Regions from separate parts of the Lactobacillus panisapium genome, predicted to be linked through region 2. Evidence: riboswitches for the same ligand, from Rfam matches in the RefSeq annotation. Region 2 holds a riboswitch; the other holds the start of a gene.

Region 1 (5,581 bases), 360 kb from region 2:
GCTAACCTTTACTTGCTTCTTTATCTTTATTAGCGATATCCAGCAGATCCCAATGATTGTTACCCTGATTCACACCATGGTTAACTCTGAGACATCTACCTACTTTACTTCTATTATCTCTAGTCAAATCATTAGCAACGTTCCAGCAACTATTTTAGTCGGCAAGTTTACTACATTTGCCAAAGCCCTCTTTTTGGGATCAAATATCGGTGGCTTCGGTTCACCAATTGGTTCTATGGCCAATATGCTTGTTTTAAAAACTTTTACTCAAAATGCAACTGTTTCCCGCAGTGAATTTTTCAAAAAATGGCTATTAATGCAATACGCCGGTTTAATCATCTTGACACTAATTGGCTGGGCATTGATACTACTATAAAACTTAATAATTATTAAAGCTTTACCTGCAAATGCTGCTAAAGCTTTTTTTAATACTCAAGTTTAACTTTATCAGTTATAATTGAATAAACATAAGGAGGAAAAATTATGTCAAATTCAACTTGGTTAATAATAATTATTGCAATTATTGTTATCCTGCTCATCGCAATTTATATTGCAATCTATAACGGCTTACAAAAAGCTAAAGTTTACACTGACGAATCTTGGAGCCAGATTGATGTGCAATTAAAACGGCGCAATGATTTGATTCCTAATTTAGTTGAAACTACTAAGGGCTATGCCAAGCATGAAAGTGAAACTCTGGAAAGAGTTGTTCAATTGCGGAACCAGTTGACTGCTATTCCAAGTGATGATCATGCCCAAACGCTAAAGGTTTCTAACCAAATTTCTGATACTTTGAGATCAATCTTTGCTTTATCGGAAAATTATCCTGATTTAAAAGCTAACCAGAACTTTGCTCAACTGCAGGAAGAATTAACCAACACTGAAAATAAAATTGCTTATTCACGGCAACTTTACAATTCATCTGCAGCTCTTTACGATCAAAAGTTGTTAACTTTTCCTTCCAATATCGTTGCTAATATCCACGGATTCCGCAAAGTTGATTACTTACAAACGAGTGAAGCTGAAAAAGAAGTACCTAAAGTTAAATTTTAAGCAATAGGTCAATTTTATGTTATTTCAACAAATTGCCAGCAACAAACGCAAAACTACTGGCATCTTGATTTTATTTGTCATTATTCTCGCCTTAGTTGGTGCCGGATTAGGTTTTATCTGGGGCAATCGACCTTTATTAGGGGTAATTATTGCGCTTATTTTTAGTGCGATTTACATGTTAATTGTCTTGCCTAATCCCGCTAATATGGTTATGAGTCTAAATCATGCCCAAGAAATTCATGAACAAGACAACCCCGTTTTATGGCACGTTGTTCAAGATATGGCGCTAGTCGGCAAAGTACCAATGCCACGCGTTTTTATTATCAATGATCCTAGTCCTAATGCTTTTGCAACCGGACGGGATCCAAACCATTCTGCGGTTGCTGTCACCCAGGGCTTACTTGACATGATGAATCGCGAGGAACTTGAGGGCGTTTTAGGTCACGAAATCTCACATATTAGAAATTATGATATCTTGGTTTCCACTATTGCAGCCGTACTGGTTGGTGTCATTTCATATTTATCAGGTATTGCCAGTCGCTATATTTGGTGGATTGATGATGATCGCGACAGTGACAACGATAATGGCAATACTATTGTCGTTATTTTCAAAATCGTGGCGATCATTTTTGTACTTATTTTAGGACCTATTTGTGCCAGTCTTGCTCAAATGGCTTTATCACGCAACCGTGAATATTTAGCAGATGCTTCTTCAGTTGAGTTGACCCGTAATCCTCACGGTTTGATTTCTGCTTTGACAAAAATTGACGGTTCTGACCCCATGAAAGCTGCTGATCCAAGTAGTGCTGGCATGTATATCGAAGATCCGCTACGTAAACGACATGGTCTTACCCACTTATTCGACAGTCACCCGCCTACAAGTGACCGAATTAAACGTTTAGAAAAAATGTAACTTAAAAAGGAGCGCTCTGCAAAATAGTCCGCTCCTTTTTTGATAAAAATATTGCTCTTACTTTAAATTGATATTGGCTTGTCTAAACAGTTCCGCACGCATTTGTACCGGCGTTTCATGGTAATATTCATTAAACTTTTTGTAAAAGAATGATTTACCGTTATAACCGACCCGCGCGATGATTTCTTTAACCGAAATGTCAGGCCGAGCAAGCAAATTGCGTGCCTCCTGCATCCGGCGTTCATCAACATGTTCAACAAAGCTCTTACCAGTTTTTTGCTTAACTAAACTGGAAAAGTAATTCGGGTTGAGTCCAAAGTGTTCTGCTGTTTTATTTAAAGTAATATCAGTATAGTTTGCATCAATGTAACGCTCTAACGCCGTTTGCGCAAACTTATGTTGATTAGCTGGCGCTGTTTCCAGGTCTTGATTTCTAATTGCCGTAATCACAAGTATTCGCAATTCGGCTGCAATAATACTGCGCGTAAAAAGATTGTGGTTTAAATATTCATCAATAACTTTTTTCATTAACTGACTCGGGCGCGACATTTGTGAGCAGCGCAAACTTAATAGTCTCTTAGTCTTGAGAATCTGAACAAGCTGTTCGGCTACTTTTTGTTCACGTGAATTGAGCGTTGTTTTTTCTCCCAGAAAATCCGCGCAATTAACCTTTGAACTAAATTCTAATTTGACCAAAAGATCATTTTTCCCTTGTTTTTCGACCTCATAGCCACATTTTTCTTGCAAAAACAGCAAATTACCCGCTTTTAAAGTTAAGTTTTGTCCGTTAATTTTAGTTTTTGCCATGCCTTCAGCTTCGTACAAAATTGTGGGATTGCTGGTTTGGTACCGGTGAATGCCCGTATTATGATTTTCAAGGTAAACCCTAAACAGGTTAAAGGCCTTGTTTCCGGGCTTTAGCCGGACTTCATTCGTATCCGCATTAGTTGAATCCAATACACTTACCAAATATTGTTCTAGCTTAACTGCTGCCATGATGTCACCTTCTAATTAGTAATTTATTTTCATAATTTTATTATATAGCAAAAAGCGCCGCTATTTATATGTTTTTAACATCTGTGATAGAAGTTGAGCCTTAAGTGCTATTAACGGCGCCTAATTTGCCGCAACTAGACAAGAAAATTGCTTTTATGTATAATTGACCTGAAATATTGGGGTGCCATCTTGGCTGAGAATATACCCACTGAACCTGCTATGGATAATGCCAGCGAAGGGAAAAGCACTGAATTTTAACGTCGCCTGGCTTTTATGCCATAGCGACTTTTTTAGATTGGTTAAAAAATTGCTGAAAACTAAAAACCTTACTTTTTCATATGATGAAAAAAAGCCTATTTTGCAAGATGTTAATCTTAATATCCCGACGGGCAAATTTTCCTTATTAATCGGGCCAACAGGTTGCGGTAAATCGACGCTATTAAAAATTTTAGCTGGCCTTTATCCTAAATATGCTGGTAAAGTTAGTGGAACTGTCGATCTTAATGGGCTTAAGAGTGCAATGATGTTTCAAAATGCTGGCGAGCAATTCACAATGGCAACACCACGTGAAGAGATCATTTTTGCACTTGAAAACCTGAAAATCGACCGTGAGCACTACTCAAAACGATTGCAAAAAGCAACTTCTTTTACCCAGATCGACCAGCTGCTTGATCAAAAAATCAATACTATGTCTGGCGGTGAGCAGCAACGAGTAGCTCTTGCTGTTTTAATTGCAATGGATGTCGATCTTTTTCTGCTTGATGAGCCTTTTGCAAGTTGCGACCCTGCTGCCCGCCAATTTTTAATTAAAAAGTTGGCTCATCTTCGTGACTTAGGAAAAACAATTATTCTAAGCGACCATGTTCTAGCCGATTATGAGGGTATTTGTGACTGTTTGTTTAAATTTACCGGTCACCAGGTTACTGCCTTAAGCACTGCCGAAAAAAAGCAGCTTCTTCAGCAAAATGACCACCACGAGCATTATTCTTTTGCCCTACCAACTAATGAAACAAGCTGCTTTGAACTTACTAATACCTTAATTAAGCAGAACCGGTTACTGCTAAAACAGGAGCACTTAAAGATTGTGGCAGGCAAAGCCACCCTAATCACTGGCCCTAATGGTGTGGGGAAAACATCGCTTTTCAATGCGCTAACCAAGATGCTCACATACACTGGTAGTTTGACTTACCGCCAAAAAGAAATTCGCAACTTGCGCATGCGAAAATATTTGCGTCAAGTCGGGCAGATATTTCAAAGTGCAAGTGATCAATTTATTAACGTTTCCGTTGAAGATGAACTTAACCTCAGTAAAAAAATGCGCACTAGCAACTTTTATTCCGATCAAAAAATCGCGAAAGAGGTGAAAGACCTTGATCTTGACCAGACACTAGACCAAGTCGTCTACTCACTTTCGGGCGGTCAACAAAAGAAATTACAAATTTTATTAATGCTAATTGCTGATCAAGACGTTTTATTAATTGATGAGCCCTTAAGCGGCTTAGATCACGAATCGGCACAAAAAGTAATGGGTCTGTTGCGCGAAAGCCAGGAAAAAAGAGGGCAGACACTTCTAATTATCAGCCATGAACTAACTAATTTGGCAGATTGGTGCGATTACCACCTTGTATTTGACCAGCAACAATTAACATACGTAGACGAGTGAGGCTTGTTATGAATCCCAGTTTTAAATTCATTGTCGCTTTAATTATTTCGGTTGAAATATCTTTTAAAACCAGTCTAATTACCAATGTGCTAATTATCGGCTTTTGCACGTGCTATTTACTTTACTGCCACATGAAAGTTAAAAATCTCCTGTTAACTTTTACCGTGCCGTTAATTGCGGCCTTTACCGTGTTTGCCACACTCTACTGGTTTGCACCTCAGCCCAATTTAACCAACGCTTTAAGTCTTTCTAGCAGAATCTACGTCTATACGCTGACAATATGCTGTGTCGCCCAAAAAACTAGTGCCGAAGAATTGGCGCGTTCATTTGAACAGAATTTTCATTTACCTAGCAAATTCGCATACGGGGTCCTAGCAGCACTCAACATTATTCCACGCATGCAAACTGCCGTTAAACAAATTCGCACAGCGGCAATGATGCGTGGCGTTTATCTTAGTTTTTGGTCTCCCGTTCTCTATTTTAAGGCTATCCTAGTCGCGCTTAACTCGGCCGAAAACTTGGCACAGGGAATGGAATCGCACGGCTTTCGCGAAGATGCCAAGCGCTCGGTCATCGTGGCTGTTCCCGTTAAACGCAGCGATTGGTTATGGGCCGCTGGTCTTTTATTAGCCACTAACGTTGCCTTATTTACATTAAAATAATAAAAGAGCGGCAGTGATGTTTTAACCACCACTGCTGCTCTTTTTAGCTAGAGTTTATTGTGCCAAAGTATAACCTTCGACTTTTGCCTTAATTCCTTTATCAGTGCTAAAGAAGATTTGCGGTTGATTCTCGGTATAATAACGCTCTGAAAAGACCAGTTCACCATCATTTAAGAAGAACTCAATCGAACTCGTATCAATGAAGATATGCAGTTTTAAGCTTGCGCTAGTCTGGAGATTACCATAGCGTTTATCATCCCCATCAGGTTTATCAGCGCGGATAACCGTTACTTG
Region 2 (5,581 bases):
TGATTATAATTGGTTAGACCGTTAAAGGCATCACGATAGCCATATTTTACGTGTCGCTTGTTTTGCTCTTGTGAATTAATGGCAAAAACACCATGGGCACCAAACTTTCCGGCACCCCCAACTTTATCGCCCTTTTCTAACAAAATAAAAGGTACTTTTCGTTGATAAAGTTCAAAGCAAGCTGAGATGCCGGATGAACCAGAGCCGACAACAACAACTTTAGTTGAAAAAGAATCCAATTGTAACTTCACCCTTTCTCTAGTAATTGTGATTTTGGTTACAATTGAATTCTAAGTCTTTTTATTTGAAGGCGCTAACATCAAAAAATTATCATCAATAACTTAAAGTTGTTACCTTTTGCACCATTTTTTTAACATCGTCAGAGATTGCTGGACTAAGAGCAATCACCACGTTAAACGCCTGCTTTAAGTGCCGCGGTGCAATCCGATTAATATTGTCGCAATACTTCGGCAAAGTAAATGAATGTGGAACCATAGTCATCCCGCCACCGAAATTTACTTTCAAGCAAGCGGCAGCAAAGCTATTGACTTCCGCAACTGTTCCGTGCCCCCAGCCATCACGATTATAGGCATCTAACATCGCCGTTTGAATATCCATTATTCCAGTTGTCTTCCAGTTTTGCATATAAAGCGTGCAATTTTGCGCTAAATCTTTTATTTCTCCGTGAAATTGTTCGCATTCTTGCTTGTTAAACAATAAATCAAAGCTAACTTTTTCAAAGGGCCAACTTAAGATTTTAGTATTACCAACGAAAGCAAGTTGGAAGCCAACTAGCAAATCAAAGTTACCGTTGATTAATCGCTTTATCCCTGTAGATAAACTTTCTTCATCAAAACTAATTTCATAAGACGATGGCAATTTAGCGGCAAACTTAGCGGTTTCGTTTTCTAATCCCTGAAAGAAATGAATCCGCAATAATTGGTCAGGATGAGGATCGGGATGACGCCAAATTTCTGTATACAAATCAACAATTTCAACCGCTCTGTGGTAAAATTCCTTTCCCACCGGGGTTAACGATAATTCTCCTGCAGACCGATTCAACAACTTTTGGCCTAATTCACTTTCAAGTTTTTTAATTGCTGTACTAACGGCAGTTTCAGAAACATAATTTCTTTTAGCCGCTGAAATAAAGCCGTTAGTCTGCACCACATCAATAAAGTATTTGACTGGCATCAAGTTATAATTCATTTTGCTCACCTATTTAATTCAACCAAGTTATTTTCTTCACATCTTCATCATAGAGAAAAAAATGACAGATTAAACCATAAATTTTGGTTTTTTTTATGAAGAAAAAGATGTTTTTTACCTTAACCGTTGGTAATTCAAGGAAAAGTAAAGTAAAATGTTATTTGATAAAAAGGAGTGTCTCAATGTCTAAACTTGAAAAACCCGTTGTGATAGGAATTACCGGTGGTTCAGGCAGCGGTAAAACTACCATCGCTCACAAAATTGTTGACCAAATGCAGGAAAATGAACATGTCTTAATTATGACGCAAGATTCATATTACAAAGATAATACTGGTATTCCGATGAACATCAGACAGAATATCAATTATGACCACCCTGATGCTTTTGATATTCCCCTTTTAGAGGAGCAATTAAATCGGTTATTACAATACGAGCCAATTGAAATGCCCGTTTACGACTTCAAAGAACACACAAGAAGCAAAGAAACTATCCATATCGAGCCTGCCGATATTATTATTCTTGAAGGAATATTAGTACTGGCAAGTGAAGAGATTCGTAATTTAATGGATATTAAAGTTTACGTTGATACGGATGATGATATTCGTTTTATCAGACGATTAGAGCGTGACATTAAGGAACGGGGCAGATCGATTGATTCGGTCATTGAACAATATTTAGATACAGTTAAGCCAATGTATCACCAATTTATTGAACCAACCAAACGCTATGCAGACATTATCATCCCTGAAGGCGGCGAAAATAATGTCGCCATCGACATGCTCACCACTAAGGTACACTCTGTTTTAAGCGAAAATATTAGATAAAAAACTGATAAACCAAATTAGCATCAAAAAACGCCAAATTCTAGCTTTAGAATTTGGCGTTTTCTTATTCATTTTAATCATTTGCCAGCCGCTTAATTACTTCAGCATAATCTGGATATTGTTTTAACAAATCTTGTTTGTGGGGCATTTCAAAATCATGATAGTCAAAGCCAGGAGAAACCATGCAGCTAACTAGACAGAAACTATCTGGTTCCGTGACTTCTGAGGCAAAGATGGTGTTTTTTGGTACCTTAAATTGCAAGACTTCACCTTGGTCAATTCTTTTACCTAATTTAACTGCATAATAATGACCATCTGGAGCAATACAATGGATTGTAATCGCCGTGCCGTCATGATAATACCATAGTTCATCATGGTTTAAGCGGTGAAAATGGGAACAGCTCTGATCATCAAGTAAGAAATAAATTGAAGTGTAGTAAAATCTATCTGCTTGACTATCTTGAGCAAAGAACTGCTCATCACTAGTATATATTTGACGGAACCAACCTCCTTCTTGGTGAGGCTCAAGGTTCAAACTTTTAATATAATCTTCTCGGTTCATAATTTTTGCTCTCTCCACGCTCAATCAGTCAACTTCATTAAGTTAAACCAAGTAATTCTTTTGCATTTGCTCTTTAAAATCTTGTGGCAGTTTCAAGCCGTCAGTAAAGTAGTGATCAAAATCACCGTAATGCTTTTTAACGGTTGAAAAGTATCTTTCCAGGTATTGGCGTTCAACAGTTAACGCAATTGCTACATCATTGAGGTTATTAGGATCCATCTTATCTTTTAAGTATTCTAATATTTCTTCGTTAGCTTTTTTACGAGCAGAAATTGTTTTTAAGTAGTCGGTGAAAATCTGCTCCTCACTAACATCCAAGCTCTTTAAAATTAAGGCTGCAGCTACCCCTGTTCGATCCTTACCGGCAAAACAATGAAAGGCAACTGGAACTGGATCAGTCATTAACGTTAGCAAAAAGTCGTGATAGCCTTGCTTAGCAGATTCTGCCAATGCTAATTCTTCATAGGTTTTCAACATGTCCTGTTCAACATTGCTGTTGGCCGAAACGATTTCATCAACACTAGCCTGATTTGTGCCAGTATCTTTCAGCACATCAATTATTTCATAATCTAATTCTGACCAAAGATAGTCTGGATATTCTTGTCTCTCCTCATCACCGCGAAAATCAACCAGTCGCTTTATTTTGTAGTAGTTCTGAACACGATCTTTTTGTTCATCGGTTAAATCAAATAGTTGACCACAACGAAAAAGCAGCCCTTCTTTAACCTTTCTTCCATCCGAACTAACATAGCCACCTAATGAACGCCAATTTGTTATCTCTGTAGTCATAATTCTCCTTAAACTTATTATTTATTAAAACTTTTTGGTTTTCATAAAGGAATATTATAATTTTTATTGAATTCTACGTCCATGATTTTCGCAAACTAATTTGTGTTTCTTAGTCTTTTTTATAAAAAAACCGCAAAAAATATTTTGCGGTGCTAATTTTAATTTAAGCAATTTTGGGCTTTAATGCCTGATCAAATAAGTTAGTAATCAATTTTACCAAAACGCCGTCAAAGACAAGCGCAGAGAGTATACAAGTAATAAACATGATAACTTGCAGTTGGATGCTATACTTACTCCAACCGTACAAAAAATACGTTGGAATGAAACTACCAAGGCCGGCAAAAAAGGCCCCTGTTAGTACGCTTTGCCAAGAAAATGCTTGATACCGACTTTTTTGCGGGAAAAAGCCAATTTCATTAGTTGCACCTTGAATCACACCAGACAAAATTGTTACTGCGCCCCATTGGCCGCCAATTGCCATTTCGACAACTGCTGCCAATGTTTCACCAATTGTTCCTGAACCAACCGTTGGCACGAAATACATCGCTAAAGGAGCTGCCATTAGCCATAATCCAGAAAAAACAGTATCTGTTACCGGAGCAAAGCCGGTCGGAAGCAGTAATAACTTAATTAAATTGTAAGCCCAATTAAATCCATAAGTGTAGATTACTCCCATAATAATTCCAATTAAAGCAATCAGGATAATTGCTTTAACGTTCCATTTTGATGATCTTGTAAACATAAAAATACTCCTAACTAACATTCTAAGTCAGTAGGAGTACTCTAATATACTTAATAACACTTCCCTAGCGCAGGTATTGTCCTGTTCAGGTTCGGAGGGTATTTCTCAGCTAAATGTGGCACCCCTAGTGACTTTCTTATCTTTTTGCCTATTATAACACAATATCAAGCAGACATTTTAAGTTATTCAATTAACTAGCAATTTAATTAAAATTGACTAAAACTAGCCAACTTTTCTTTAGTTAAATCACGGATAATTGCACAAGTTAAGTCAACTGAGGCCTTAAAGTCTTGATATGCGCTAAAGCAGTAGGCCGAATGCTCGTAACGCACTGGAATTCCGATAACAATTGTTGGCGCACCATTTTCATAGTAAATTGCTGCACCATCTTGTCCGCCACCGGTCCGAACCGAACGAGTATATGGAATATTGTTTTTATCCGCTAATTCACATGCGTATTGTTGGAATTTTGGATTAGGTAAAAATGAAGTGTCCATATCACGCAGCATTGGTCCACGCTTTAAGCCTGTTTGAGAAAGCCATTTTGGAGTAAATGTATCATCTGCTGGACATGATTCAAGCACAATCCCTAGGTCTGGCTTAATACTTCTAGCTGTTACGTACGCTCCCCGTAAGCCGACTTCTTCTTGACTTGAAAGTGCGGCTACAACGTTAAAGTCAGTCTTTTCGCCGTTGAGATTATCCAAAACATCAGCCATTGCAGCTGCACCGAAACGGTCATCAAAATCCTTACCGAAGAAAAGACCGGTTTTTTCATTGTATTCGCACTTGACGTCAACAAAAATGGGACAACCCGTATCAATTTTATAGTCATTAATTGTTTCTTCACGAGAACTAGAACCAACATCAACTGACATATCTTCTACTTCTGGTACATTGTCTCGTTCTTCTTCAGTCATGAAGTGCGGTGGCTTAGTTGCCACTACGCCAGGAACATATTCACCGTCACGGTTTCTAATCTTTACCCGTAAAGCTGGAATATTATATTTAACCCAGCCGCCAAGCGGAACAAACTTGATCATTCCGTTTGGTCTAACTGCCTGAGTTATAAAACCCACGGCATCAGAGTGGGCATCAAGCTGAATGATTGGCCGACCAGCCTGATTTTCTTTTTTAGCAGCGTAAACGTTGAGCATCCCATCAACTTTTACATCAGCAATATCCTTTACTGTATCAGTAAAAAGCTTAACGAATTCACCTTCAAAGCCGGAAGTTGAATTAGCATCCGAAAAAGCTTTGAGCATTTTTATTTCTTGTTCTTTTTCCATCGTTGTAATTGACCTTTCGCTTATTAAACCTTATGTCTCATTGTAGCAAAAAGCAGTAATTTAAGCTATTTCTGAAATAATCCTACTGCTTTTAGCAAAATTAACAATTTTGTCCGTAATTTGGGTACAAAACTGCTAAAAAAGTTTAAAACGAGCTACTTTTTCA

The links. A riboswitch is a leader RNA that binds a small molecule or an ion and turns the genes downstream of it on or off. The one in region 2 is predicted to bind thiamine pyrophosphate.
Region 1: linked by a shared signal. The riboswitch ahead of GYM71_RS00860 (ATP-binding cassette domain-containing protein) and the one ahead of GYM71_RS02725 (ECF transporter S component) in region 2 are both predicted to bind thiamine pyrophosphate.

What each region holds. Positions count from the first base shown of each region.
Region 1 is NZ_CP048268.1:182,732-188,312, reverse strand. It holds gene GYM71_RS00880 (SLC13 family permease) at 1-376, shown strand, start outside; gene GYM71_RS00875 (LemA family protein) at 484-1,053, shown strand; gene htpX (zinc metalloprotease HtpX) at 1,070-1,966, shown strand; gene GYM71_RS00865 (AraC family transcriptional regulator) at 2,024-2,962, opposite strand; TPP riboswitch at 3,130-3,220, shown strand; gene GYM71_RS00860 (ATP-binding cassette domain-containing protein) at 3,270-4,625, shown strand; gene GYM71_RS00855 (energy-coupling factor transporter transmembrane component T family protein) at 4,634-5,287, shown strand; gene GYM71_RS00850 (glycoside hydrolase family 32 protein) at 5,342-5,581, opposite strand, start outside.
Region 2 is NZ_CP048268.1:543,436-549,016, reverse strand. It holds gene GYM71_RS02750 (FAD-binding protein) at 1-239, opposite strand, end outside; gene GYM71_RS02745 (LysR family transcriptional regulator) at 334-1,209, opposite strand; gene udk (uridine kinase) at 1,392-2,033, shown strand; gene GYM71_RS02735 (cupin domain-containing protein) at 2,107-2,595, opposite strand; gene GYM71_RS02730 (tyrosine-protein phosphatase) at 2,638-3,384, opposite strand; gene GYM71_RS02725 (ECF transporter S component) at 3,548-4,126, opposite strand; TPP riboswitch at 4,171-4,262, opposite strand; gene GYM71_RS02720 (M42 family metallopeptidase) at 4,333-5,415, opposite strand.